3 regions of the Rhodopseudomonas sp. RCAM05734 genome follow, and region 2 is predicted to be linked to each of the others. Evidence: riboswitches for the same ligand, from Rfam matches in the RefSeq annotation. Region 2 holds a riboswitch; each other region holds the start of a gene.
What was found. A riboswitch is a leader RNA that binds a small molecule or an ion and turns the genes downstream of it on or off. The one in region 2 is predicted to bind S-adenosylmethionine.
Positions count from the first base shown of each region.

Region 1 (9,703 bases), 2.1 Mb from region 2:
CTGCGCTTCCTCCGGTTCTCACTGGCCATTCTGGCGAGCCCTGAACCGAATTCCGCGCCTGACGCTGCCGCGTCCACCGCACCCCGCCCCGCGAACCTGACGATCGCGATACGCCCCTCTCGGTGGGGCAGGATGCAATGGATTATAATCTTAGATGGAAGCCGTCAAGAGGAATCGCGGATTATTTTCTCTGCGCGCCTGTCGCTGCCGTTCCGTTCCCCGGACGCGGTGCACTGCGCCGCGCTTGCGCGGCGTGGTGCGCCGCAGATCCGGCACAGCTTGTTGCCATCAAGCAAGCTGGGTCCCGGTGCTGCAGCGCGCCCGGGAAACGGAGAGCAACAGTGCATCCGGCATGCGCAGCGCGATCGCGCGCGGGTTGCTGCTCGTTCATCTGTGCTACACCGTCACCCATCAACCACCGGGGAAACCGCATGCTCACACTGCACCACCTCAACGACTCCCGCTCGCAGCGCATTCTGTGGCTGCTGGAGGAAATTGGCGCGCCCTATGAGCTGAAGCGCTATCAGCGCAATGCCGAGACGCGGCTGGCGCCGCCGGAGCTGGAACTGGTGCATCCGCTCGGCAAGTCGCCGGTCATCGTCGACGGCGACGTGGTGCTGGCGGAATCCGGTGCCATCGTCGACTACATCATCCGTACCTACGGCAAGGGTGCGATGCGGCCGGCCGAAGGCAGCGCCGACTACGAATCCTACCTGGAATGGCTGCATTATGCCGAGGGTTCGGCGATGCTGCCGCTGATGCTGCAACTCTATGTCGGCAGGCTGAAGGAGGCGGCAGCGCCGCTGCAGCCGCGCATCGACAGCGAAATCGCCCGCCATCTTGGCTATGTCGATCGCGCGTTGCAGAGGCGGGCGTTCTTCGTCGGCGACAGCCTGACGGGGGCCGACATCATGATGAGCTTCGTCGCCGAGGTCGCCGGCAGCTTCGATCGGCTCGGACCCTATCCGGATCTGGCAGGCTGGATCGGGCGCATGCATGCGCGCCCGGCGTTCCTGCGCAGCGTCGACAAGGGCGGGGCGTATCGGCTGGCGAAGTAGGTTTCTTCCCTCGCCCCGCAAGCGGGTGAGGCGAAACACTACGGCGTCGCGGCGATCGCCCTGATATCATCCACCAACGCCTGCACGCGGGTGCGATCCGCGTCCCAGGCGAACATGAAACGCGCGCCGCCGCCGATGAAGGTATAAAACTGCCAGCCGCGCGCACGCAGCGCGTCCATGGCAGCCGCCGGCATTGTCAGGAACACCGCATTGGCCTGCGCGGGAAACATCAATGCGACGCCGGGGAGGCCGGCAACGCCGTCCGCCAGCAGCTTCGCGCAGGCATTGCCATGGGCGGCGTTGCGCAACCAGGCGCCGCTCTCCAGCATGCGCACCCAGGGCGCCGACAGGAAGCGCATCTTCGACGCCAGCCGGCCGGCCTGCTTGCAACGATAGTCGAAGTCTTCCGCGAGCTTGCGGTTGAAGAAGATGATGGCTTCGCCGACGGCCATGCCGTTCTTGGTGCCGCCGAAACACAGCACGTCGACGCCGGCGCGCCAACTGGTGTCGGCCGGGCTGCAGCCGAGGCTGGCGCAGGCGTTGGCGAAGCGCGCGCCGTCCATGTGCAGGCTGAGGCCGAGTTCGCGGCAGGTGGCCGAAATCGCGGCGATTTCATGCACGCTGTAGACCTGTCCGGTCTCGGTCGGCTGGGTGATGGTGACGACGCGCGGCTTGGGGAAGTGGATGTCGTTGCGGTTGGTGGCGATGGCGCGGATCGCCTGCGGCGTCAGCTTGCCATCGGTCGATGGCGCGACCAGCAGCTTGGAGCCGTTGGAGAAGAATTCCGGCGCGCCGCATTCGTCGGTCTCCACATGGGCGGCGTCGGAGCAGATCACGCTGTGATAGGACTGGCACAAAGCCGCCAAGGCCATGGAATTGGCCGCGGTGCCGTTGAAGGCGAAGAACACCTCGCAATCACTTTCGAACAGCGCGCGGAAGGCGTCGGAGGCCTTCGCGGTCCAGCTCGTCATTGCCATAGGCCGGCTCGGAACCTTGATTGGCCTCGGCCATGGCCGACCAGGCTTCGGGGCAGATTCCGGCATAGTTGTCGCTGGCGAATTGCTGGGCAGGGGGTGTGGTCACGGCGGCCTCGCTGGGGTCGATCGGTCTCCACCAGGAGAGATTGACGCGCGGCTGCATCCCGTTGGTTGCCGGATCGGCCACATCTCCCCCGCGGGGGAACGCCACCTTGCCCGGGAGCAGGTTGGCGTTGAGCGTCAGCTCAACTCTTGATGTTGGCCAATGGCATATCCGCTTGGCCGGGGGCAGGCAAGGGCCCGAAAACCGGCCTAAACCTTGATCGGATGCGCAAAACCTTGGCCATATCCGCCAGATGTGGTATCTCGGCGGCGCCGCTTCGACCCGCCACACGTGACTGCCCGCACCCGACCGAGGGCTGCGGCGGTGGAGATATTTCGCCCATGACCTCTTCGGCCCATTCCGCTTCCGCGCCCGACTCCTTCTTCTCTGCGTCGCTGACATCCGCCGATCCGGAGATCGCCGCCGCGATCCAGGGCGAACTGGGCCGCCAGCGCCACGAGATCGAGCTGATCGCCTCGGAAAACATCGTCAGCCGCGCCGTGCTGGAAGCGCAGGGCTCGGTGATGACCAACAAATATGCCGAGGGCTATCCGGGCGCGCGCTATTACGGCGGCTGCGAATTCGTGGATGTCGCCGAGAACCTGGCGATCGAGCGCGCCAAGAAGCTCTTTGGCGCGGCTTTTGCGAACGTGCAGCCGAACTCCGGCAGTCAGATGAACCAGGCGGTGTTCCTGGCGCTGCTGCAGCCGGGCGACACCTTCATGGGCCTCGATCTCGCCGCGGGCGGCCATCTGACCCACGGCTCGCCGGTCAACATGTCCGGCAAGTGGTTCAAGCCGGCGCACTATACCGTGCGCCAGGAAGACCAGATCATCGACATGGATGCGGTGGCCAGGCAGGCGGAAGAGGTCAAGCCGAAGCTGATCATCGCCGGCGGCTCGGCCTATTCGCGCGCCTGGGACTTCAAGCGTTTTCGCGAGATCGCCGACAGCGTCGGCGCCTACCTGCTGGTCGACATGGCGCATTTCGCGGGCCTGGTCGCCGGCGGCCAGCACGCCTCGCCGGTGCCCCACGCGCACGTCACCACCACCACCACCCACAAGTCGCTGCGCGGCCCGCGCGGCGGGTTGATCCTCACCAATGACGAGGCGCTGGCCAAGAAGCTCAACTCGGCGATCTTCCCGGGCCTGCAGGGCGGCCCGCTGATGCACGTGATCGCCGCCAAGGCGGTGGCGTTCAAGGAGGCGCTGGCGCCGGACTTCAAGGTCTACGCCAAGAACGTCGTCGAGAACGCCAAGGCACTGGCCGAAACGCTGCGCGCGCAGGGCTACGACATTGTCTCGGGCGGCACCGACAACCATCTGATGCTGGTCGATCTCCGCCCGAAGGGCCTCAAGGGCAACGTGTCGGAGAAGGCGCTGGTTCGCGCCGGCATCACCTGCAACAAGAACGGCGTGCCTTACGATCCGGAAAAGCCGTGGGTCACCTCGGGCATTCGCCTCGGCACCCCCGCGGCCACCACGCGCGGCTTCGGCATCGCCGAATTCAAGCAGGTCGGCGAAATGATCGCTGAAGTGCTGAGTGCGGTGGCGCAGTCCGGCGACGGCAGCGCGCCGCTGGTCGAGGCGGCGATCAAGGAACGCGTCAGGGCGCTGACCGACCGTTTCCCGATTTATCAGTAAGGTCTTTCGTCAGTCGCTTTGAAGGTCTTGTGGAATGCGATGTCCCAGCCGCAACAGCCTCGATACGCAGGTTAAGGACTCGCGTCCCACGGAAGATTCCGCAGTCATTCGCAGGCGTCGGGTCTGCATGGCCTGCAACTTCCGCTTCACCACCTTCGAGCGGGTGCAGCTGCGCGAACTGACGGTGATCAAGCGCAACGGCCGCCGCGTGCCGTTCGACCGCGACAAGCTGGTACGCTCGCTGCAGATCAGTCTGCGCAAGCGGCCGGTGGAGCCGGAGAAGATCGAGACCATGGTCTCGGCCATCGTGCGCGAGCTGGAAAGCGGCGGCGAGGCGGAGATTTCCTCGGAGGCCATCGGCGAGATCGTGATGGAGCATCTGCGCCACGTCGATGACGTCGCTTATGTGCGCTTCGCCTCGGTGTACCGCAATTTTCGCGAGGCCAAGGATTTCGAGGCGGTGCTCGGCGAACTGTCCGGCGAAGACGAGTTGAAGCAGGACATCAAGCCGGTGGTGGTGCGCAAGTGATCTTCCGCATTCTGGAAGATCAGCACGCCCAGAAATCCAGTGAAGCGAAGGCCGTCGACCGGCGCTTCATGGCGCTGGCGCTGGCGCTCGGGCGACGCGGGCTCGGCAATACCTTTCCCAATCCCGCAGTCGGCGCGGTCATCGCCAAAGACGGCGCCATTGTCGGCCGCGGCTGGACCCAGCCGGGCGGGCGGCCCCATGCCGAGGTCGAGGCGCTCAGGCGTGCCGGTGAGGCCGCACGCGGCGCCACGCTCTATGTGACGCTGGAGCCGTGTTCGCATGTCGGCAAGTCGCCGCCCTGTGCCGATGCGGTGATCGCCGCCGGCATTGCCCGGGTGGTATCGGCCGTGGAGGACCCCAATCCCGAGGTGGCCGGGCAGGGCCATGCGCGGCTGCGCGCCGCCGGCATCCGGGTCGATCTCGGCACCGGCGCCCAGGAAGCCGCGCGCGACCATGCCGGGCATTTTCGTCGCGTCCGCGATGGCCGGCCCCATGTGATCCTCAAACTCGCGGTGTCGCCGGACGGTTTTATTGGTGCGGCGGGACGGAAGCCCGTGCCGGTGACCGGCGAGAAGGTGCACTCTCGCGTGCACCTGCTGCGCGCGCAATGCGATGCGGTGCTGGTGGGCATCGGCACCGTGCTGTCCGACGATCCCGAACTGACCTGCCGGTTGCCGGGGATGATCAGGCAGTCGCCGATCCGGGTGGTACTGGACCGCGCGCTGCGGCTGCCGGGCAAGGCAAAATTGGTACACTCGGCGCGACAAACGCCGCTGTGGGTGATGACCTCGAGCCTCTCCGAGGCGCCCGCGGCCATGCTGCTGCAGGCCGCCGGCGCGCAGGTGATGCGGGTGCCGACCACCACCGCGCCGCCGCCCGGGCTTGATCTCGCGGCGGTGCTCAAGGCGCTGGCCGGCAAGGGGATCTCGCGGCTCTTGGTCGAGGGCGGGGCGAAGGTGGCGTCGTCCTTCGTGGCCGCCGACCTGGTCGACGAGGTCTGGCTGTTTCGCGGGGCGCAGGAGATCGGCGCGGGCGGCGTCCCGGCGCTGGATGCATTGCCGCTGACCGCAATCGCGGGGTCGCCGGGATTGAAGGTCCGTGCTAGCGAAACCATTGAAAACGACACCCTGACGATCTTTGAGCGCGCATAATGTTTACCGGCATTGTCACCGACATCGGCGAGATCGAAACCCTGACGCCGGTGGCGCAGGGCCAGCCGCACCGGCTGCGCGTGCTCAGCCACTACGATCGGAGCAGCATCGCGGATGGTGCCTCGATCTCGCACAACGGCGTCTGCCTGACGGTGACGGGCTCCGGGGTGAGCGGCAACCGCACCTGGTTCGAGGTCGACGCCGGCGCCGAAACGCTCGGCCTGACCACGGCAAAGAACTGGAAGGCCGGCACCCGCCTCAACCTGGAGCGTGCGCTGAAGATCGGCGACGAGCTCGGCGGCCACATTGTCTCCGGCCATGTCGACGGCATCGCTACCATTGTGGCGCGCGACAATCTGCCCGATATGGCGCGCTTCACGCTGCGCACCACGCGCGAGCTGGCGCGATTCATCGCCACCAAGGGTTCGGTGACGCTGGATGGCGCGTCGCTGACCGTGAATACCGTCGATGACGTCCAGTTTTCGGTGCTGATCATCCCGCATACGCTCGCCGTAACGACGATCGGCGACTGGCAGGAGGGCCACGAGGTCAATCTCGAGGTCGACCAGATGGCGCGCTACGCGGCGCGGCTGACGGAAATGAAATAGCGCGCCGACGCTTCGGCCCTTGGCTTATCCCGCCGCTACGCCTAAAACCCTGCGCAATCAATCAATTCGAGACGGAATACGATGGCAGACGCGCGACGCGCTCAGTTGCAGGACCAAACCGACATTTCCGGCGCCCGTGTGCTGATTGTCGAAGCCCGCTTTTACGACGATATCCAGGATGCGCTGCTGGCCGGCGCGGTGCTGGAGCTGAATGCCGCGGGCGTCAGCCACACCGTCCTCACGGTGCCCGGCGCGCTGGAAATTCCCGCCGCGATCGCCATCGCGCTGGACGCCGCCGAGAAGCACGACGAGCCCTATGACGCGGCCATCGCGCTGGGCTGCGTGGTGCGCGGCGAGACCATCCATTTCGAGATCGTCTCGATGGAGTCGGCGCGCGGCCTGATGGACCTCGCGGTCAACAGGCGCCTGCCGCTCGGCAACGGCATCATCACGGTCAACAACGACGAGCAGGCCTGGGCGCGCGCCCGCGCCGACGACCTGAACAAGGGTGGCGACGCGGCGCGGGCGGCGCTGGCGATGCTGCGCATCAAACGCCGTCTGGCGAAGAGCTGAGACATGGCAGAGATCAAGAAGGCCGCGATCAAGAAGCCCGCCGAGAAGAAGGCCAACAAGCGCGGCACGGCGCGGCTCGCGGCCGTGCAGGCGCTGTACCAGATGGATATCGGCGGCGCCGGCATCAATGACATTTTTGCGGAGTTCGAAAGCCACTGGCTCGGCAAGGAGGTCGAGGGCGACCAGTATCTGCCGGCCGAGGAAGCCTTCTTCCGCGATGTCGTGTCCGGCGTGCTGCGCGACCAGAACAAGCTGGATCCGCTGATCGACGACGCGCTGTCCAAGGGCTGGCCGCTGGCGCGCATCGAGGCGATCTTGCGCGCGACGCTGCGGGCAGGGGCCTACGAGCTGGAGCATCGCAAGGACATTCCGGCGCGCGTCATCGTTTCCGAATATGTCGACGTGGCGGACGCCTTTGTCGAGGGTGACGAGATCGGCATGGTCAACGCCGTGCTCGACCAGATCGCCAGACATTTTCGGCCCGACGACTCGATGCGAGGGTAACTCAGTCGTCGTCATCCTGAGGTGCTCGCCCGAAGGGCGAGCCTCGAAGGATGCGGCCACGGGCACCGGCACTTGCGGCTCATCCTTCGAGGCCGTCGCAAGAGCGACGGCGCCTCAGGATGACGCTAGAGTTTGGTTTTGCTCTGGAAGCGGGTAGCGAATGTCATCCGGCGAAGACACTTTGATCGCGACCTATTTCAAGCCGCTGGCCACCGATCCGGGTGCCTTCGGCCTCGCTGACGATGCCGCGGTGCTGCAGGCGCGCGGCGAGGATGTGGTGGTCAATACCGACGCCATCGTCGAGGGCGTGCACTTCCTGCCCGACGATCCCGCCGACACCATCGCGCGCAAAGCCCTGCGCGTTAACCTGTCTGATCTCGCCGCCAAGGGCGCGATTCCGGCCGGCTTCGTACTGACGCTGGCGCTGCGCGAGCGGGATCCTGACTGGCTCGAGGCATTCGCGCGCGGCCTCGGCGAGGATACCCGGCTGTTCGGCTGCCCGCTGCTCGGCGGCGATACGGTGTCGACGCCGGGACCGATCATGATTTCCATCACCGCCTTCGGCCGTGTGCCGGAAGGCCGCATGGTCCGCCGCAGCGGCGCGATGCCCGGCGACCTCGTGGTGGTCACGGGCACCATCGGCGACGCCGCGCTCGGCCTCGACGTGCTGAAGGGCGGCGCGGTGAAGGCGTCGCTGGCCCATGACATGGCCGCCGCTGCCGGGCTGATCGCGCGCTACCGGATTCCGCAGCCGCGCAACGCGCTGGCCAAGGCCGTGCGCGACCATGCACGCGCGGCGATGGACGTGTCGGATGGCCTCGCCGGCGATCTGACCAAGCTGCTGGCCGCCTCCGGGGTCGCGGCAAGCATCTCCACGGCGGAGATCCCGCTGTCGACGCCGGCCAGGCTGCTGCTCGAGCGCGGCACCGTGGAACTGGAAACGCTGCTCTCCGCCGGCGACGACTACGAAATTCTCTGCACGATTCCGCCGAGTCGTCTCATGGCCTTCACAGACGAGGCGCAGCGTGCCGGCGTGCCAGTCTCGGCCATCGGGACGATCTCGGCGGGGGCAGGGCTGCGCATGGTCGATGCGCAGGGACGCGAACTCGTCCTGTCACGGCTGTCCTACAGCCACTTCTGAGGCCGCGGCCGGCGGTCCGGGGCATTGTGCCGGATCAATTGTCCTGGATCAAACGTCTCCGGCCGCGTGCCGGCTAGCCTGCCGTCTGTTGGTAAAAAGGGCATGTGTTAGCCGTTCGCAGCGTTGCGTGGCCGGGGCGATTTTGCCATGCTTCGGTCACGAGAGGCCGTCCTCACGTCTGGGCAGGCCTCCTTTTTATGCGTCCTCAACCGGGCGCGGGGCAGGAAGGACTGAGGCATTCCATGACAGCATTGTGGGTGATCGTGCTCTGTGGGGCACTTTCGATCGTATACGCGATCTGGGCGACGGCATCGGTGTTGAAGGCGGACGCCGGGAACGCGCGGATGCAGGAAATCGCAGCGGCCGTGCGCGAAGGCGCGCAGGCCTATCTGAAGCGCCAGTACATGACGATCGCGATCGTCGGCGTGGTGATCTTCGTGCTGCTGTACTACTTCCTGGGGGCGCTGGTCGCGGTCGGTTTCGTGATCGGTTCGGTGCTGTCGGGCGCGGCGGGCTTCATCGGCATGAACGTGTCGGTGCGCGCCAACGTCCGCACCGCGCAGGCGGCGACCGTGTCGCTGGCCGGTGGGCTTGAGCTGGCCTTCAAGGCCGGCGCCATCACCGGCATGCTGGTGGCTGGCCTGGCGCTGCTCGGCGTCACCATCTACTTCGCCTATCTCACCCACTACCTCGGCCTCGCCGCCAACAGCCGCACCGTGGTCGATGCGCTGGTGGCGCTCGGCTTCGGCGCCTCGCTGATCTCGATCTTCGCCCGCCTCGGCGGCGGCATCTTCACCAAGGGGGCGGACGTCGGCGGCGATCTCGTCGGCAAGGTCGAAGCCGGCATTCCCGAGGACGATCCGCGCAACCCCGCCACCATCGCCGACAACGTCGGCGACAATGTCGGCGACTGCGCCGGCATGGCGGCCGACCTGTTCGAGACCTATGCGGTGACCGCGGTGGCCACCATGGTGCTGGCGGCGATCTTCTTCGCCACCTCGCCGTTGCTGGTCAACATGATGACCTTGCCGCTCGCCATCGGCGGCATCTGCATCCTGACCTCGATCGCCGGCACCTTCTTCGTCAAGCTGGGTCCTTCGCAGTCGATCATGGGCGCACTGTACAAGGGCCTGATCGCCACCGGCGTGCTGTCGCTGTTCGGCGTCGCGGCTGTCATCTACTGGCTGGTGGGCTTCGGCCCGCTGGCTGGCGTCAAGTACACGGGTCTCGCGCTGTTCGAATGCGGCGTCGCCGGACTGGTGGTGACGGCGCTGATCATCGTGATCACCGAATACTACACCGGCACGCAATATCGTCCGGTGAAGTCGATCGCGGCGTCGTCGGTCACCGGCCACGGCACCAACGTCATCCAGGGCCTCGCCATCTCGATGGAATCCACCGCCGGTCCGGCGCTGG
Region 1 is NZ_CP199742.1:4,995,617-5,005,319, reverse strand. Features, by position in the region: gene ACUXVA_RS23605 (glutathione S-transferase family protein) at 432-1,058, shown strand; partial or broken gene ACUXVA_RS23600 (threonine aldolase family protein) at 1,097-2,141, opposite strand; SAM-I-IV-variant riboswitch at 2,193-2,299, opposite strand; gene glyA (serine hydroxymethyltransferase) at 2,480-3,781, shown strand; gene nrdR (transcriptional regulator NrdR) at 3,816-4,310, shown strand; gene ribD (bifunctional diaminohydroxyphosphoribosylaminopyrimidine deaminase/5-amino-6-(5-phosphoribosylamino)uracil reductase RibD) at 4,307-5,461, shown strand; gene ACUXVA_RS23580 (riboflavin synthase) at 5,461-6,069, shown strand; gene ribH (6,7-dimethyl-8-ribityllumazine synthase) at 6,151-6,642, shown strand; gene nusB (transcription antitermination factor NusB) at 6,646-7,146, shown strand; gene thiL (thiamine-phosphate kinase) at 7,307-8,287, shown strand; gene ACUXVA_RS23560 (sodium-translocating pyrophosphatase) at 8,530-9,703, shown strand, end outside.
Region 1: it holds a riboswitch for S-adenosylmethionine, as region 2 does, so the genes downstream of both, ACUXVA_RS23600 (threonine aldolase family protein) here and metX (homoserine O-acetyltransferase MetX) in region 2, are expected to answer to the same signal.

Region 2 (9,703 bases):
GGCCAGAGGATCCTGCACGAAGCGCTGGATCACCCGCTTCAGCGGACGCGCCCCGTAAGCCGGATCCCAGCCCTTCTCGGCCAGCCAGTCGCGCGCCGCAGGATCGAGCGCGAGCGCGATCTTGCGGTCCTCCAGCAGCTTTTGGAGGCGCGAGAACTGGATCTCGACGATGCGGCCCATTTCGCTCTTCTGCAGCCGGTGGAACAGGATGATCTCATCGACGCGGTTGAGGAATTCGGGCCGGAAATGGGCGCGGACATTGCCCATCACCAGCTCGCGCACCATCGAGGTGTCCTCGCCCTCCGGCTGATTGACCAGGAGTTCGGACCCGAGGTTCGAGGTCATGATGATCAGCGTATTGCGGAAGTCCACGGTGCGGCCCTGACCGTCGGTCAGACGGCCGTCGTCGAGCACCTGGAGCAGCACGTTGAACACGTCCGGATGCGCTTTCTCGATCTCGTCGAACAGCACGACCTGATAGGGCCGCCGCCGCACGGCTTCGGTAAGCGCGCCGCCCTCGTCATAGCCGACATAGCCCGGAGGCGCGCCGATCAGCCGGGAGACCGAGTGCTTCTCCATGTATTCGGACATGTCGAGACGGACCATCGCGGTGTCGTCGTCGAACAGGTATGACGCCAGCGCCTTGGTCAGCTCGGTCTTGCCGACGCCGGTGGGGCCGAGGAACATGAACGAGCCCATCGGCCGGTTCGGATCCTGCAATCCCGCCCGCGAGCGGCGCACCGCGGTGGCCACCGCATGCACGGCTTCGGCCTGCCCGACCACGCGGTCAGCCAGACTCTCTTCCATGCGCAGCAGCTTGTCCTTCTCGCCTTCGAGCATCTTGTCGACCGGCACGCCGGTCCAGCGCGAGACCACCTGCGCGATGTGGTTGGCGGTGACCGCCTCTTCCATCATCTCGCCGTGGTTCTCGTGCGCCTCGATGTCCGCCAGCTTCTTTTCCAGCTCGGGAATCCGGCCATAGGCCAGCTCGCCGGCGCGCTGATATTCGCCGCGGCGCTGGGCTTCGGCGAGATCGTTGCGCAGCGCTTCCAGCTCGCTCTTGAGCTTCTGGGCGTTGGACAGCTTGTTCTTCTCGGCCGACCAGCGCTGGGTCAGCGCCGCCGACTTCTCCTCGAGTTCGGCAAGCTCCTTGGACAGCGTCTCCAGCCGGCTCTTGGAGCCCTGATCGGTCTCCTTGCGCAGCGCCTCCTGCTCGATCTTGAGCCGGATGATCTCGCGGTCCATGGAATCCAGTTCTTCCGGCTTGGAATCCACCTGCATCTTCAGCCGCGCCGAAGCCTCGTCCATCAGGTCGATGGCCTTGTCCGGCAGGAAGCGATCGGTGATGTAGCGGTTGGACAGTGTGACGGCGGCCACCAAGGCGGAATCCGTGATGCGGACGCCGTGGTGCTGCTCGTACTTGTCCTTCAAGCCGCGCAGGATCGAAACGGTGTCCTCGACGGTGGGCTCAGCCACGAAGATCGGCTGGAACCGGCGTGCCAGCGCGGCGTCCTTTTCCACATGCTTGCGATATTCGTCGAGCGTGGTGGCGCCGATGCAATGCAGCTCGCCGCGCGCCAATGCGGGCTTCAGCAGGTTCGACGCGTCCATAGCGCCGTCGCCCTTGCCGGCGCCGATCAGCTGATGCATCTCGTCGATGAACAGGATGATGCCGCCTTCGGCCGAGGTCACTTCCTGCAGCACGGCCTTCAGCCGCTCCTCGAACTCGCCGCGATACTTCGCGCCGGCAATGAGCGCGCCGAGATCGAGCGACAGCAGCTTCTTGTCCTTGATGCTGTCAGGCACGTCGCCGTTGAGGATGCGCAGCGCCAGGCCCTCGACGATGGCGGTCTTGCCGACGCCGGGCTCGCCGATCAGCACCGGATTGTTCTTGGTGCGGCGGGACAGAACCTGGATGGTGCGGCGGATTTCCTCGTCGCGGCCGATCACCGGATCGAGCTTGCCGTCGCGCGCCGCCTGGGTCAGGTCGCGGGCGTATTTCTTCAGCGCATCATAGGCGTTTTCCGCCGTGGCGGAATCCGCGGTGCGGCCCTTGCGCAGGGCATTGATCGCAGCGTTGAGGTTTTGCGGAGTGACGCCGCCCTTGGCGAGCAGACTGCCGGCCTCGGAATCCTTGTCCAGCGCCAGTGCCAGCAGCAGCCGCTCCACGGTGACAAAGCTGTCGCCGGCCTTTTCTGCGGCCTGTTCGGCGGCTTCGAAAGCGCGCGCGGTAGCCGGCGCCAGATAGACCTGACCGGCACCGCCGCCCGACACTTTGGGCATCTTCTTCAGTTCGGCTTCGGTGGCCTGCAGGATGGCGCGCGAATTGCCGCCGGCGCGATCGATCAGGCCGCCGGCCAGACCCTCGCTGTCGTCGAGCAGCACCTTCAGAATATGCAGCGGCGAGAATTGCTGATGGCCCTCGCGCACGGCCAAGGATTGCGCCGACTGGATGAAGCCGCGCACGCGTTCGGTGTATTTTTCAATATTCATGGTTGGGATGTCCCTCGGCCTGCCGGTTCGCCCCGAAAGCACGATACCGCCATCTTCACTGGGTTTCCACGGGCTGCATTGATATCGCTCAACAGCCGCGGTCGTCGCCGGCATCGCGCCGGCTTGACGCAAATGTGGGCAGTCGGTTCCCGGAACGGAAGAGGTCGCCTCACAATTTCGTCAGCGGTGGCGGAGCCGGCGAGAATCCCCTAAAAATCTCCGATGATTGAAAAGCCCGTTGCCAGCGTCGCCAGCCTGTATCGCTATCCCGTCAAGGGTCTGACCCCGGAACGCCTCGCCGGGGTGGCACTGTCCCCCGGCCAGCCACTGCCCTCAGACCGGCGCTACGCCATCGAGAACGGCCCCAGCGGCTTCGATCCGGCGGCGCCGCAGTATTTCCCGAAGATCAAGTTCCTGATGCTGATGCGCAACGAGCGGCTGGCGGCCCTGCGCAGCCACTACGACGAGGCCAGCCACACCCTGACGATCCACCGCGACGGCGCCGAGATCGTGCGCGGCGACCTGGAGACATCGGAAGGCCGGGCGGCGATCGAGCAGTACTTCGCCGCCAACTTTGCCGACGAGTTGCGCGGGCCGCCAAAAATCCTGTTCGCGGCCGGGCACAGCTTTTCCGACGTGGCCAAGAAGGTGGTGTCAATCATCAACCTCGCCAGCGTCAAAGCGTTGGAAAACGAGATCGGCCAGCCAGTGCATCCGCTGCGGTTTCGCGGCAACGTCTATGTAACGGGCTGGCCGGCCTGGCACGAGTTCGACCTGATGGATCAGGTGATCGCGATCGGCGATGCCCGCTTGAAGATCGTCAAGCGCATCGTCCGCTGCGCCGCGACCAATGTCGATCCCGACACCGCGGCGCGCGATCTCAACATTCCCGCGACGCTGATGCAGACCTACGGCCATGCCGATCTCGGTGTCTATGCCGAGGTGATTGCCGGCGGCAGCATTGCCGAAGGCGATGCGATATCTGTCGAAGCGCCGCAGCCGCTGTAGTCCGCTCAGTAGTCCGCTCAGTCGTAGGGTGGGCAAAGGCGCTCTTGCGCCGTGCCCACCATCTCGCGAGATGGTGGGCACGTCATCGTGCGCTTGCGCGCACGCTGACTTTGCCCACCCTACGCATTCGACTAACTCAGCTCGTCGGCATCACATAGGCGTAGATGCGACCGCGCGAATAGACGGACTCCGCGACGCGGCGGCCGTGATTTCCGGAGACGATGATCGGATTGCCGTTGGGATCGATGCCGCTGACGACGCCGACATGGCCGCCGCGACGGCCGCGCGACATCACTGCGATGGCGCCGACCTGCGGGCCGGAAATGCGCTGGCCGTAGCTCGAGAACGAACGCGCCATGTCGGAGCCGGTGCCCTGATGGCCGGAGCGCTGCAGCACCATGTTCATGAAGCGCGCGCACCACAGGCGGCTGCGGCCGGTGGGATTGCTGCCGATGTAGCGCCGCGCCTCGGCGACCACGTTGGACGAGCTGAAGCCGCTGCCGGCGAACGATTCCGCGGCGCTGTCAGCGCTCTGCAGAGTCGCATGGCGAGCAGAGACGCGCATGTGACGGCGGCCGTGATGACGGGAACTGTGATTGTAGGTCTTGTGATGGGAATGGGCATGATGCCCGCTGTGACGTGGCCGTGCCGAAGCCGGTGTTGCGAGCGCGACAATGACGACCGAACAAAAGGCGAGAGTGACGAAGCGAAGCGCCCAACGAAACGCAGTGAACTGAACCATACCAAATTTTTTCCTTGTGAACCCAGACCCCGATGCTGATCGCCAAACGAGCGGTCGATAGCGGGGGGTGGGGTAAAGGAATTTGATGTGGCCATAAAAAGACGCGGCTGAAATTCGCGTCGCGTCTCGCGCCGCATTGCGGCCACGAGAATTAATCTCTGTTAAGACAGTCGCGGCCAAATAGCGTTAAATTGCGATTAACGCAGACGTCACGCAACATTCATACGCGTTGGGATTTCGATTATCATTCTGTTACGACAGGAATGCAGACGTGGCCTGCAAATAGGGGACCCACGAATCTGCAATCTCGCCGGACTGACGTACCGTTCCGAATGGACGCGACGCCGAAGTTTATTGTCCGGCGGATCTGGCGGCGCGGCTGAGCAGGAACACGCCCTGCTCGCCGAACATGTTCCAGAACCACCACGGCGCGTTGAGGCGCAGCGGACGGCCGTTGAGATCGAGCGCCACCGCGCGCTCCATCTTGACGTTGATCTCGTCGCACAGCTGCACGAAGTCCTTGATGGTGCAGAAGTGGATGTTCGGCGTGTCGTACCAGGTCGCCGGCAGGTTCTCGGTGCGCGGCATCTGGCCGTTCACCAGCAACTGCAAACGCATCTTCCAGAATCCGAAATTCGGAAACGACACGATGGCGCGCCGGCCGATGCGCAGCAGGTTTTCCAGCACCACCTTCGGCTGCCGTGTGGCCTGCAGCGTCTGCGACAGGATCACATAGTCGAAGGCGTCATCGGGATAGTTGACGAGGTCGGTGTCGGCGTCGCCCTGCACCACGGCGAGCCCCTTGGCGACGCAGCGGTTGACGCCCTCGCGCGACAGCTCGATGCCGCGGCCGTCGATGCCGCGGCTTTCCAGCAGCTGCAGCAGATCGCCTTCGCCGCAGCCGACGTCGAGCACCTTGGAGCCGCGCGCCACCATTTCCGCCATCAGCAGATGATCGCCGCGCTGCGGTTGCGCGCCGGGGATGACGAGACCCGGCAGGGGCAGAACCTGTTGCTGTGCGGCCATGTTACTTCTCCGCGATCAGGCCGCGCACGGCGCCGGCGGATTCCAGGAAGGCGCGGGAGATGTCGATGAACTCCGGCACATCGAGCAGGAAGGCGTCGTGGCCCTTGTCGGTTTCGATTTCGGCAAACGACACCCGCGCGCCGCCGGCATTGAGTGCATGCACCGTGGCGCGGGATTCCGTGGTGGGAAACAGCCAGTCGGAGGTGAACGACACCACGCAGAACCGCGTCTGGGTGCCGCGATAGGCTTCCGCCAGCACGCCGTTGTGGTCGGCGGCGACATCGAAATAGTCCATGGCGCGGGTCAGATACAGATAGGAGTTGGCGTCGAAGCGCTCGACGAAGGACGAGCCCTGGTAGCGCAGATAACTCTCGACCTGGAAATCGGCGTCGAACGAAAACGTCGGCAGGTCGCGGTCCTGCATCCGGCGACCGAACTTGCGGTGCAGGGCGGCGTCCGACAGATAGGTGATGTGCGCGGCCATGCGCGCGACGCCGAGGCCGCGGTGCGGATAGCTACCCTCCTCGAAGTAGCGGCCGCCGTGCCAGTCCGGATCGGCCATCACCGCCTGCCTGCCGAGTTCATGGAACGCGATGTTCTGCGCCGAATGCCGCGTGCTGCAGGCCACCGCCAGCGCGGAGAACACCCGCTTCGGATAGGCCGTGCTCCACTGCAGCGTCTGCATGCCCCCCATCGAGCCGCCGACCACCGCGAACAGCGTGTCGATGCCGAGCCGGTCGATCAGCATGGCCTGGGCGCGCACCATGTCGGGAATGGTGATGACCGGAAAATCCAGCCCCCACAATTTGCCGGTGGCCGGATTGGTCGAGGCCGGGCCCGTGGTGCCCATGCGGCTGCCGAGCACGTTGGAGCAGATGACAAAATAGCGGTCGGTGTCGAGCGCCTTGCCCGGGCCGAGCAGGGTGTTCCACCAGCCCGGCTTGCCGGTGACCGGATGCGGATTGCCGACATGCTGGTCGCCGGTCAGCGCATGGCAGACCAGAATGGCGTTGGATCGGTCGGCGTTGAGCGTGCCGTAGGTCTGGTAGGCGATCTGGAATGGCGCGAGATCGACGCCGCAATCGAGCCGCAGCGGCTGGTCGGCGCCGAACAGCGCCACGAGCGAGGTGGGATGATCCGCCTCGTGGGCGCTATCCTTGTTTCGCGCCGTCTCCGGCTTCAACGCCTGGACGTTTACCATCTCGATACTGGCCTCCTCAGAAGGTCACGCAGACCACCGCGGAATTCAGGCCATAAAAAACCCGGCCTGAACACGCGTTCGGCCGGGATCACTCTGAGTGTGTCCCCGGCCTGTTTAGCAAGTTGTTTAACGTGGCTGCAAGCCGGCCGGCTCAAATGACCACGAAGTGACAGTTAAGCTAGTCCTGCACACGCCCTCCGTCAAGAAGCGGCGGCGGACACGGTAAACCCTGTCTTCCGCGGCGGCCCGCGGGCGCAATGTTTTCTTTGCTTTCAGAGCCTGCGAACCCTATCAAGATGGGCGGCCACATCCCCGATTTCATCAGTCGCTTCCACGTCTTGCAGGTTACCACGCATGTCCATCGCACCGCCCGCCCCGCCCTCGCTCGAGGTGCTGCGCCAGGAAATCGACAGCATCGACGCGCAGGTCCACAGCCTGCTGATGCAGCGCGGCGACATCATCGACCGGCTGATCTCGGTGAAGCAGACCCAGGAGGTCGGCTCGGCGTTCCGCCCGGCGCGCGAGGCCGACATGATGCGGCGGCTGGTGCAGCGCCATCGCGGCATCCTGCCGATCGATACCGTGGAGAGCATCTGGCGGGTGATCATCGCCACCTTCACCTATGTGCAGGCGCCGTTCTCGGTGCATGCCGATCTGTCGCTCGGCGAATCCGCGATGCGGGATTCGGCGCGATTCCATTTCGGCTTCACGGTGCCCTATGTGGCGCATTTCAGCGCCGCCGCGGCGGTCGAGGCCGTCGCCAAATCCAAGGGCGACCTGGCGCTGGTGTCGGCGACCTCGAGCCGCACGCCATGGTGGCTCGAACTGGAAGCCAAGGGCACGCCGAAAATCATCGCACGGCTGCCGTTCATCGAGCGCGCCGACCATCCCGCCGCACTGCCGGTCTTCGTGGTGTCCCGCGTCGCCGACAGCGCCATGGTGACGGAAGTCGAGATGTGGAGCGTGCGGGTGTCCGGCTGGAATGCGGAGATCGCCCGCGCGCTGTCGCCGCTGGCCGAGATCGTCGCCGTGCCCGATACCGCCTTCGACGGCGCCGCGCTGCTGGTATCGATCACCGCGGCCACCAGCCTCGACAGCATCAAGGCGGCGCTCGTTGCTGCGGGGGCAACCATGCGTTCTTCGGCCCTCGTCGGCAGCCACGCAACCCGCTATACGGTGCCCGCCGACGCCAAGCGGTCCTGACCGCACGTCTGAGACGCCTGACTGATCTGGAGCTACCGATGTCCCGTCCCGTGCCGAAGCCCGGCATCCTCGATATTTCGCCCTACACCCCCGGCAAGAGCCCGGTGGTCGATCCCGGCCGCAAGACCTACAAGCTGTCGGCCAATGAGACCCCGTTCGGCCCGTCGCCGAAGGCGAAGGAGGCGTTTGCCACCGCGGCAGCCCATCTCGAGGATTATCCGGAAGGCACCTCAAAGGTCCTGCGCGAGGCGATCGGCCGCCGTTTCGGCCTCGATCCCGCGCAGATCATCTGCGGCGCCGGCTCCGACGAGATCCTGAACCTGCTGGCGCATGTCTATCTCGGCCCCGACGACGAGGCGATTTCGACGGCGCACGGTTTTCTGGTCTACCCGATCGCCACCCAGGGCAACGGCGCCACCAATGTCGTGGCACCGGAAATCGACCTCACCTGCGACGTCGACGCCATCCTGAAATGCGTGACTGATCGCACCAAGCTGGTGTGGCTGGCCAACCCGAACAATCCGACCGGCACCTATCTGCCGTCGTCGGAGATCAAGCGTCTGCGCGCTGGCCTGCCCGAGCACGTGCTGCTGGTGCTCGACGCCGCCTATTCGGACTATGTCACCAAAGGTGACTACGACAACGGCCTCGAACTGGCGAAGACCACGGACAACACCGTGGCCACCTACACCTTCTCCAAGGTGCACGGTCTTGCCGCCCTGCGGATCGGCTGGATGTTCGGCCCGGCCCATATCGTCGATGCGCTGAACCGCGTGCGCGGTCCGTTCAACGTCTCGGCACCGGCGATGTTCGCCGCGGTCGCCGCGATCGAGGACACCGGCCATGTAAAGATGTCGGTCGACTACACTGCGAAGTGGGTCGAGATCATGACCGCTGAAATCACCAAGCTCGGCATCAAGGTGACGCCGAGCGTGGCGAACTTCATCCTGATGCATTTTCCGGAGACGGGAAAAACTGCCGCCGATGCCGACGCATTCCTCACCAAGCGCGGACTCGTGCTGCGTGCCGTCAACAATTACGGCCTGCACAACTCGCTGCGCATGACCATCGGCACCGAGGAGGCCAACCGGCTGGTCATCGAGACTTTGCGCGAATTCATGGCGTCAAATACGTGACTGCGCAGCCGCCCTTCAAACGCATCGCGCTGATCGGACTCGGCCTGATCGGCTCGTCGCTGGCGCGCGGCATCCAGCAGCTCGGCCTCGCCGAAGTGCTGGTAGCCACCGATGCGTCGGCCGCCGTTCGGGCGCGGGCGGTTGAGATCAAGCTCGCGGACGTGGTCGCTGACGACAATGCCAGCGCCGTGGCGGATGCCGATCTGGTGATCGCCTGCGTGCCGGTGGGCGTGTCCGGCGCGGTGGCTGAAAGCATCGGCGCGCATCTCAAACCCGGCGCCATCGTCTCCGACGTCGGCTCGGTCAAGGCGTCGGTGCTGACGGCCATGGCCGCGCATCTGCCTGATAATGTGCACTTCATCCCGGCCCATCCGGTCGCCGGCACGGAGAATTCCGGGCCGGATTCCGGATTCGCCGAACTGTTCATGAACCGCTGGTGCATTCTCACGCCGCCCGAGGGCGCGGATACAGCGGCCGTGGAGAAACTCACGGCGTTCTGGGCCGCGCTCGGCGCCAATGTCGAGATCATGACGGCCCCGCATCATGACCTGGTGCTGGCGGTTACCAGCCATCTGCCGCATCTGATCGCCTATACAATCGTAGGCACAGCCGACGAGCTCGAGGACGTGACTCGCTCGGAAGTGCTGAAGTTCTCCGCCGGCGGCTTTCGCGATTTCACCCGCATCGCCGCATCCGACCCGACCATGTGGCGCGACGTGTTCCTGGCCAACAAGGACGCGGTGCTGGAAATGCTCGGCGCGTTCCAGGAAGACCTGTCGAAGCTGACCCGCGCCATGCGCCGCGGCGACGGCGAAGCGCTGTTCGATCATTTCACCCGCACCCGCGCCATCCGCCGGGGCATCGTGAGCATCGGCCAAGACGAAGCCGCGCCGG
Region 2 is NZ_CP199742.1:461,583-471,285, forward strand. Features, by position in the region: gene clpB (ATP-dependent chaperone ClpB) at 1-2,493, opposite strand, end outside; gene ACUXVA_RS02365 (MOSC domain-containing protein) at 2,716-3,501, shown strand; gene ACUXVA_RS02370 (TIGR02594 family protein) at 3,638-4,243, opposite strand; gene metW (methionine biosynthesis protein MetW) at 4,595-5,269, opposite strand; gene metX (homoserine O-acetyltransferase MetX) at 5,271-6,470, opposite strand; SAM riboswitch at 6,564-6,643, opposite strand; gene ACUXVA_RS02385 (chorismate mutase) at 6,825-7,673, shown strand; gene hisC (histidinol-phosphate transaminase) at 7,712-8,809, shown strand; gene ACUXVA_RS02395 (prephenate/arogenate dehydrogenase family protein) at 8,806-9,703, shown strand, end outside.

Region 3 (9,703 bases), 270 kb from region 2:
TGGAGCCGATGGAGATGAAGTGGCCGCGGCTGCATTCGTAGACGCCGTAGAAGTGGGCGCCGCCGTCGAGCATGTTGCTTTCGCGGCCCTCCTTCCAGCGGCCGGCGGCGGTCATGTCGAAGAACATGGTGATCAGCGATGCCGCGCCGTCGCACATGGCGGCATCCACCACCTGGCCCCGGCCGGATCTGCCGGCCTCGAGCAGTGCGGCCAGCAGGCCCATCACCAGATACAATGAGCCGCCGCCGAAATCGCCGACCAGGTTCAGCGGCGGCACCGGTCGGTCGGCGCCGCCGATGGCGGCCAGCGCGCCGGTGATCGAGATGTAGTTGATGTCGTGGCCGGCGGCCTGCGCCAGCGGGCCGCTCTGGCCCCAGCCGGTCATGCGGCAATAGACCAGTTTCGGGTTGCGGCCGAGCACCACGTCGGGCCCCAGCCCGAGCCGCTCCATCACGCCCGGGCGATAACCCTCGATCAGCGCGTCGGCGCCGTCGAGCAGCGCCAGCACGCCGGCGACTGATGATTTGTCCTTGAGATCGACCGCGACGATTTTTCGCCCGCGCGCGGACGCGCCTTTCGGCGTCTGGCCGGCGCGCACCAGGGTGATCACCTCGGCGCCCATGTCGGCCAGCAGCATGGACGCGAACGGGCCCGGGCCGATGCCGGCGAATTCGACGATGCGGATGCCGGCCAGCGGCCCGGTCGGTCTGGTGGCGGTTTGCGGCTGAACTGAAGCGGTCACGATATCCTGCACCTTGCGTTTCCCGTGCTGCGTCGCTTGGCGCGACGTCATCTGTGCGGGAAACTGTCTATGCTGAGGTGGGGGAGAGCAAGGGGCTTTTGGCCGCGGCAGCGCATGGCCGCATGCGTGGGTTGGTGGATGGATCCGCTGCCTTGCAACGTTCTCCGCTGTCATCGCCCGGTCCTGGCGCGCGATTGCGCGCCCGGCCGGGCGATGACACCCGAGTTTGCAGCTCCGCTGTGCCGGCCTCACCCCGCTTCCGCCACCGCGCGCTGCGCCATCACCTTGATCAGGTTGGCACGGTAGTCCGAGGAGCCGTGGATGTCGGCCATCAGCCCGTCGGCGGAGATGTTGATGCCATCCAGCGCGGAGGCCGACCAGTTGGCTTTCAACGCCGCTTCGATGGCCGGCACCCGCATCACGCCGTTCTGCGAGGCGCCGGTGGCGGCGACGCGGACGTCGCCGGATTTGGTCTGGACCACGAACACGCCGGTCAGCGCGAAACGCGACGCCGGATGGCGCATCTTGGAATAGGCCGCCTTGGCGGGGATCGGGAACGACACCGCGGTGATGATCTCGTTGTCTTCCAGCGCCGTGGAGAACAGGCCCTGGAAGAATTCATCCGCCGGGATCAGCCGCTTGCTGGTCATCACCGTGGCACCGAGCGCCAGCACGGCGGCGGGATAGTCGGCAGCGGGGTCGTTGTTGGCGATGGAGCCGCCGATGGTGCCGCGATGGCGAACCTGGGGATCGCCGAGCACCGAGGTCAGGTGCACGATGGCCGGGATCGCCTTCTTCGCAGCAGCGCTCTGCAGGATGTCGAAGTAGGTCGTGGCCGCCTTGATGATCAGCGCATCGGCGGTGACCTCGATGCCGATCAACTCCTTGATACGGCCGAGGTCGATGACATCAGATGGCGCCGCCAGCCGCTGTTTCATCACCGGGATCAGGGTGTGGCCGCCGGCGAGATATTTGGCGTCGGTGCCCTTGGCGAACAGTGCGGCTGCTTCATCGATGCTGGCGGGGCGGTGATAGGTGGTCTCGTACATGGTCTCGCTCCTACTCAGCAGCCTGTTGGAGTTGGATGGCATGCCAGACCCGGTCGGGGGTCGCCGGCATTTCGAGCTTGTTGTGGCCGATGGCGTCGGTGATGGCGTTGATCACCGCCGCCGAGGAACCGATGGCGCCGGCCTCGCCGCAGCCCTTCACGCCGAGCGGATTGCCCGGGCAAAGCGTGGTGGTGTGCGACAGCTTGAACGACGGCAGGTCGTCGGCGCGCGGCATGGTGTAGTCCATGAACGACGCGGTCACGAGCTGGCCGCTATCGTCATAGACCGCGCCTTCGAGGATCGCCTGGCCGATGCCCTGCGCGAGCCCGCCATGGACCTGGCCCTCGACGATCATCGGGTTGATCAGCCGACCGAAATCATCGGCGGCGACGAAATCGACGAAGTGGGTCTTGCCGGTGCCGGCGTCGACCTCGATTTCGCAGATGTAGCAGCCAGCCGGGAAGGTGAAGTTGGTGGGGTCGTAGAACGCGCCTTCCTTGAGGCCGGGCTCCATGCCGTCAGGCAGGTTGTGCGCCGTGTAGGCGGCGAGCGCCACCATCGGCAGCGCGATCGACTTGTCGGTGCCGGTCACCTTGAACTCGCCGTTCTCGATGACGATGTCTTCGACCGAGGCCTCGAGCTGGTGCGCAGCGATCTTCTTGGCCTTGGCTTCGACCTTCTCCATCGCCTTGAAGATGGCCGACATGCCCACCGCGGCCGAGCGCGAGCCGTAGGTGCCCATGCCGAACTGCACCTTGTCGGTGTCACCGTGGACGATCTGCACCTGGTCGACGGAAATGCCGAGGCGTCCGGCGACGAGCTGGGCGAAGGTGGTCTCGTGGCCCTGGCCGTGGCTGTGCGATCCCGTGAGCACCTCGATGGTGCCGACGGGATTGACCCGCACCTCGGCGGATTCCCACAGGCCGACGCCGGCGCCGAGCGAGCCCACGGCTTTCGACGGTGCGATGCCACACGCCTCGATGTAGCAGGACAGGCCGATGCCGCGCAGCTTGCCTTCGGCCTTCGCCTTGGCCTTGCGGGCCGGGAAGCCGGCATAGTCGATGGCCTTCATGGCGGCATCGAGCGAGGCGCCGAAGTCGCCGACGTCATAGGCCATGATCACCGGGGTCTGGTGCGGGAACTGGGTGATGAAATTCTTGCGCCGCAGTTCCGCGGGATCGAGCTTGAACTGCCGCGCTGCGGTCTCCAGCATCCGCTCCAGCAGGTAGCTCGCCTCCGGCCGGCCGGCGCCGCGATAGGCGTCAACCGGCGTGGTGTTGGTGTAGACGCCCATCACCTCGGCATAAATCGCCGGGATGTTGTACTGGCCGGACAGCAGCGTGGCGTAGAGATAGGTCGGCACCGACGACGAGAACAGCGACATGTAGGCGCCGAAATTGGCGTGGGTCTTGACCCGCAGGCCGAGAATCTTGTGGTCGTTGTCGAACGCCATTTCCGCGTGCGAGATGTGGTCGCGGCCATGGGCGTCGGTGAGGAAGGCTTCCGAGCGGTCGCCGGTCCATTTCACCGGGCGGCGCACCTTCTTGGAGGCCCACAGCGCCACCATCTCTTCGGGATAGATGAAGATCTTGGAGCCGAAGCCGCCGCCGACGTCGGGAGCGATCACCCGCAGCTTGTGCTCCGGCGCGATGTTGTAGAATGCCGACAGCACGAGACGTGCGACGTGCGGGTTCTGCGACGTGGTGTGAAGCGTGAAATGTTCCTCGGCATCGTTGTATTCGGCGACAGCCGCGCGCGGCTCCATGGCGTTGGGCACCAGCCGGTTGTTGGTCAGCTCCAGCGACACGACGTGGGCCGCCTTGCCGAAGGCGTCGTTGACCGCCTTCTCGTCGCCGATCGACCAGTCATAGACCACGTTACCCGGTGCTTCCGGATGCAACTGCGGCGCGCCCGGCGCAATCGCCGCCTTGATATGGGCGGCGGCGGGCAGTTCCTCATAGGTGACCACCACAGCTTCCGCGGCGTCCCGGGCCTGGTTCTTGGTCTCGGCGATCACCACCGCCACCGCCTGTCCGGCGAAGCGCACCACCTCCGGCGCCATCGCCGGCCAGGCGCCCATCTTCATCGGCGTGCCGTCCTTGGAATGCACCGCCCAGCCGCAGATCAGGTTGCCGACCTTGTCGTCGACAATCTGCTGCCCGGTCAGGACGTCGACCACGCCCGGCATCGCCTTGGCGGCGGTGGCGTCGATGCCCTTGACCCTGGCGTGGGCATAGGGACTGCGGACAAAGTGCGCATGGGTCAGGCCCAGCACCTTGATATCGTCCACATAGCGGCCACGGCCGGTAATGAAGCGGCGGTCTTCCTTGCGCACAACGCTTGCGCCAATGCCTTCAACGCCCATGATGCTCTCCCTGTCGGACCGCGTCACCCGCGCTGGACTTCACAGCGTCGGGTCGCCGTCGCTTTGTTGGTTCACGTTCGAATTCGCGTGCGGCGGATCACTCCGCCGCCTGAGCCACCTTCATGCGGCCGGCGGCATCGAGCACCGACTTGACGATGTTGTGGTAGCCGGTACAGCGGCAGATGTTGCCTTCCAGCTCGTGGCGGACGGTGTCCTCGTCGAGATTGCCGCCGTAGCGGTTGACGATGTCGATGGACGCCATGATCATGCCCGGCGTGCAATAGCCGCACTGAAGCCCGTGATTGTCGCGGAATGCCGCCTGCATCGGGTGCAGCTCGTCGCCGCGCGAAATACCCTCGATGGTGGTGACGTTGGTGCCATTGGCCTGGCCGACCAGAGTGGTGCAGGACTTGACCGCGCGGCCGTCGATATGGACCACGCATGCGCCGCACTGGCTGGTATCGCAGCCGACATGGGTGCCGGTGAGGCCCAGATGCTCGCGCAGCAGATGCACCAGCAGGGTTCGGTCTTCAACGTCGGCAGAAACAGCCTTGCCGTTGACCGTCAGTTTGACTGTGGACACGTGCAACCTCCCGATACTTTTTAATTGTTCCAATTAGAAGCGCGCGCCGAAAACTTTGCAACCGGGAAATTCGTTGGGGTTGTCATCGGGGCGTCGCGGGGGCGCATCCCCGCGCACCCCGCCTGCAAATTTGTGGCTTTATGTGCCGACGGCGCGATGCTCTATTCGCGCCGCAATAAATCCGGCAGCGCGCGGGCCGACTGAGAACAATATTCCGCGACAGGGAGTTTTTTGGGTGATCGACAAGCAAGTAAAGAGTCTGGGAGACGCGGTGGCGGGTGTGGCGGATGGCGCCACCGTGCTGGTGGCGGGATTTGGCGCGGTCGGCGTGGCCGACGACCTCTTGGAAGCGCTGCACGAGCAGGGCGCCCGCGAGCTGACCCTTGTCGCCAACAATGCCGGCAACGGCGATGTCGGTCTGGCACGGCTGATCAATTCGGGCCGGGTGCGCAAGGTGATCTGCTCCTATCCCCGCTCCGGCGACTACAGCGCCTTCCTCAACGCCTATCGCGACAAGACCCTGGAACTCGAACTTGTGCCGCAGGGCACCATCTCCGAGCGGATGCGCTGCCATGCCGCGGGCCTCGGCGGCTTCTTCTCGCCGGTGTCGGCCGGCACGAAGCTGGCCGACGGCAAGGAGACCCGCGAGATCGACGGCCGGCTGCACGTGTTCGAGAAGCCCCTGAAGGGCGATATCGCGCTGCTGCGCGCCGACAAGGCGGACCGCTGGGGCAATCTCACCTACATCAAGTCGGCGCGGAATTTCAATCCGGTGATGGCCATGGCCGCCGACGTGAGCGTCGTGCAGGTCAATGAAATGGTCGAACTCGGTTCGCTCGATCCCGAAGCGGTGGTGACACCGAGCATTTTCATCGACCGTGTCGTTGTCGTCGGAGCAAGCGTATGACTGTGAACTACAAGCCCCTCACCCGCGAGCAGATGGCCTGGCGCGCCGCGCAGGACCTGCCGGACGGCGCCTTCGTCAATCTCGGCATCGGCATTCCCACGCTGGCGGCGAGCTACGTGCCCGCAGGCCGCGAAGTCATCTTCCATAGCGAGAACGGCATTTTGGGGCTTGGCCCGAAGCCCGAACCCGGCACCGAAGACGAGAACATGATCGACGCCGGCAAGAACTACACCACGCTGATCACCGGCGGCGTGTTCATGCATCACGCCGATGCCTTCCTGATGATCCGCGGCGGCCATCTCGATATCAGCCTGCTCGGCGCGTTCGAGGTGTCGGAGAAGGGCGACCTCGCCAACTGGACCACCGAGGATCCGTCGTTCCCGCCCGGCGTCGGCGGCGCCATGGATCTGGCGGTCGGCGCCAAGGCGATCCGTGTGATCATGGAGCACACCGACAAGAAGGGAAATCCGCGCATCCTCAACCGCTGCACCCTGCCGCTCACCGCGGCGGGCTGCGTCAAGCGCATCTACACCAACCTCGCGGTGATCGACGTCACCGCCCAGGGGCTGTTCGTGGTGGAGATGGTCGACGGCATGACGCTGGAGAAGCTGCAGTCGCTGACCGAGCCGAAGCTGCAACTGTCGGACGGGTTCCAGGCACTGTCACCGCCGGCGGCGATGGCGGCGTAAGGTCAAAGCACAGACGTTCGGCAGGCTCAGTTGCCGTCATCCTCGCCTGAACGCAATTGCGTTCAGGCTGGAGGTGCTCGCCGGCTTCGGCGAGCCTCGAAGGATGCGGCGAAAGCGCTCGCGGCCATCCTTCGAGGCGCGCGCCAAAGCGCGCGCACCTCAGGATGACGGTCCGTGCTTGCAGCTACGCCTGCTTCAGCGCCGCCTCGAGATCTTCGACCAGATCGTCCTTGTGCTCGAGCCCGGTCGAGAAGCGGATAAAGCCTTCGCTGATGCCGAGTTCGGCGCGGGCCTCGATCGGCAGGCGCTGATGGGTCGTGGTCGCCGGATGCGTCACCAGGCTCTTGGAGTCGCCGAGGTTGTTGGAGATCCGCGTCAGCTTCAGTGCGTTGAGCACGCGGAACGCGGCGGCCTTGCCGCCCTTCACCTCGAAGCCGATCAGCGTCGAACCGGCGCGCATCTGCCTCTTGACGAGCGCGGCCTGCGGATGATCGGCGCGACCGGGATAGATCAGCCGCGAGATCTTCGGATGCGCGGCGAGGGCATCGGCGATGGCGCCGGCGCTCTCGGTCTGCTGCTTGACGCGAATCGCCAGGGTCTCCAGTCCCTTCACCAATACCCAGGCATTGAACGGCGAGATCGCCGGGCCGGTCTGGCGCAGGTAGTTGTGGATGTGCTCGCTGATGAAATCCTTGGAGCCGAGGATGATGCCGCCGAGGCAGCGGCCCTGGCCGTCGATGTGTTTGGTCGCGGAATAGACGACGACATCGGCGCCGAGCGTCAGCGGGCTCTGCCAGATCGGCGTCGCGAACACGTTGTCGACGATCAGCCGCGCGCCGCAGGCATGGGCGATCGCGGCGATAGCGGGAATGTCGAGCACGTCCAGGGTCGGGTTGGTCGGGCTTTCCAGGAAACAGCTCTTGGTGTTCGGGCGCATCGCCTTTTGCCAGGCGTCGAGATCGAGGCCGTCGACCAGCGTGAACTCGATGCCGTAGCGCGGCAGCAGCTCTTCCACCACGTAGCGGCAGGAGCCGAACAACTGCTTGGAGGCGACCACGTGGTCGCCGATGCGCAGTGGTGCCAGAATCGCGGCAGTCACCGCGGCCATGCCGGTGGCGGTGGCGCGGCCGGCCTCGGCGCCTTCGAGGTCGATCATCCGGCTCTCGAACATCGAGATGTTCGGATTGGAGAAGCGCGAATAGATGAAGCCGGGCTCCTCGCCCTTGAAGCGCGCTTCGCACTGTTCGGCGCTGTCGTAGACAAAGCCCTGGGTCAGGAACAGCGCTTCGGAGGTCTCGCCGAACTGCGAACGCAGCATGCCGGCATGGACGAGGCGGGTTTCGGGACGGTAATGGGCAGCAGTGGTTTTGGTCTCAGACATGTGATCTCCCGTCGCGGCCCCTTGCGGCAGCCACAAAAAAACCGGCCTGGACAGACGTCCAACGGCCGGGATCACACATGCGTCCCCGGCCTGTTTAGCGACTTGTTTAACGTGGCTGCAAGCCGGCCGGCTCAAATCACCACGGGATAAGGTTCCTGATATTCCCGTCGCCCCTTCCCGTCAAGCCGATGGTGGGATAACCGATAAAATTGCATTTTCGCGAGCGTCCCATGCCGCCGTGCGCCAAGGATGAGTCCAGTGCCCTTCACGCTGCCTGCTGATGCCGATGGTATTCTGCCCGATCGCATGATCGCGCAGATGGCCGATGCCGGCCTGATCCTGCCGGCCTATCCCTTCGTGGAGAGCCAGATCCAGCCGGCCAGCCTCGATTTGCGGCTCGGCGACATCGCCTACCGCGTCCGCGCCAGCTTTTTGCCCGGTCCGAATTCGACCGTGGCCGAGCGCATCGACGAACTGAAGCTGCACGAAATAGATCTCTCCGACGGGGCAGTGCTGGAGACCAACTGCGTCTACATCGTGCCCTTGCTGGAAAGCCTGGCGCTGCCGCCGTCGATCTTCGCCGCCGCCAATCCAAAGAGCTCGACCGGCCGGCTCGACGTGTTCACCCGGGTGATCGCCGACGGCACCCGCCGCTTCGACGTGATCGGCGCCGGCTACCACGGTCCGCTCTATGCCGAGATCAGCCCGAAGACGTTTCCAGTCCTGCTGCGCGAAGGCTCGCGGCTGTCACAGGTGCGCTTCCGGGTCGGTGACGCCATCCTCGACAACGAGGCGCTCGAAGATCTGCACGCGCTCGATCCGCTGGTCGACAGCGAGGATGCCGATCTCAACAACGGCGTGGCGCTGTCGGTGGATCTGTCCGGCGAAAACGAAAGCGGTTTCGTGGGCTACCGCGCCAAGCGCCACACCGGCGTGGTCGATATCGACCGCCGTGGCGGTTATGCGGTGAACGAGTTCTGGGAGCCGATCGCGGCCCGCCGCGACGGCACGCTGATCCTCGACCCCGGCGAATTCTACATCCTCGCCTCGAAGGAGGAGGTGCAGGTGCCGCCGGATTACGCCGCCGAGATGGTGCCGTTCGACCCATTGGTCGGCGAATTCCGCGTGCATTATGCCGGCTTCTTCGATCCCGGCTTCGGCCATGACGGCGCCGGCGGGCGCGGCTCGCGCGCCGTGCTGGAAGTGCGCTCGCGCGAGGTGCCGTTCATTCTCGAACACGGCCAGATCGTCGGCCGCCTGGTCTACGAAAAAATGCTGTCGCGCCCCGACGCCCTCTACGGCCAGCGCATCGGCTCCAACTACCAGGGCCAGAGCTTGAAGCTCAGCAAGCACTTCAAGGTGTAGCGGGCGGCGCGGTCGCTGCGAACCGACCCGTAGTTCGCCCGCATAGGGCGTAAGCTTGCCCGTAAGCGGATGCATCGTAAGCCGCACCTGCGATCAGCGCCTTCGATTATTGATCGTTGTAAGGTGGGTCGTCAATCTCATTCCCGCGCAGGATTCTCGAGTTCTCACGGAGACATCATCCTTGGGGCGTCTGCCATGTCGTTCGCTCTCAAGCGGTCTTGATTTTGTCGATTGCAGACATTACAGATATTACACTTATTTCAGATAGGAGCCGGCCATGGCCGATCCGGTGACGCTCAAGGTCCGCGACCTCGACCGCGAACAAGCCAGGGAGGGGGCGAGCCTCCTCGGACGCGCTTCCGCGCTCGAGCACGGTGGGCTGTTTCTGACGAAAGCCGACGGAGAGAAGGTGTGGGCGGAGATGCCCCGCTCGGTCCTCGTCGCGGTGCAGTGCATGCTGGCGACTATGGCCGAGTCCGGCGAAGCATTGCTATTCAGGCCTCATGACGAGGTCTCGCCCGAGAAGGCTGCGGAAATGCTCGGGATCTCTAGGCCGCTCGTCTACCAGCGCATGGACGCCGGAAAGCTTGCATTCAGGCAGGTCGGGACCCACCGGCGCATC
Region 3 is NZ_CP199742.1:731,101-740,803, reverse strand. Features, by position in the region: gene ACUXVA_RS03740 (CaiB/BaiF CoA transferase family protein) at 1-742, opposite strand, end outside; gene ACUXVA_RS03735 (FAD binding domain-containing protein) at 991-1,791, opposite strand; gene ACUXVA_RS03730 (xanthine dehydrogenase family protein molybdopterin-binding subunit) at 1,802-4,156, opposite strand; gene ACUXVA_RS03725 ((2Fe-2S)-binding protein) at 4,254-4,739, opposite strand; gene ACUXVA_RS03720 (3-oxoacid CoA-transferase subunit A) at 4,975-5,646, shown strand; gene ACUXVA_RS03715 (3-oxoacid CoA-transferase subunit B) at 5,643-6,335, shown strand; gene ACUXVA_RS03710 (O-succinylhomoserine sulfhydrylase) at 6,520-7,716, opposite strand; SAM riboswitch at 7,790-7,869, opposite strand; gene ACUXVA_RS03705 (2'-deoxycytidine 5'-triphosphate deaminase) at 7,975-9,081, shown strand; gene ACUXVA_RS03700 (helix-turn-helix domain-containing protein) at 9,359-9,703, shown strand, end outside.
Region 3: it holds a riboswitch for S-adenosylmethionine, as region 2 does, so the genes downstream of both, ACUXVA_RS03710 (O-succinylhomoserine sulfhydrylase) here and metX (homoserine O-acetyltransferase MetX) in region 2, are expected to answer to the same signal.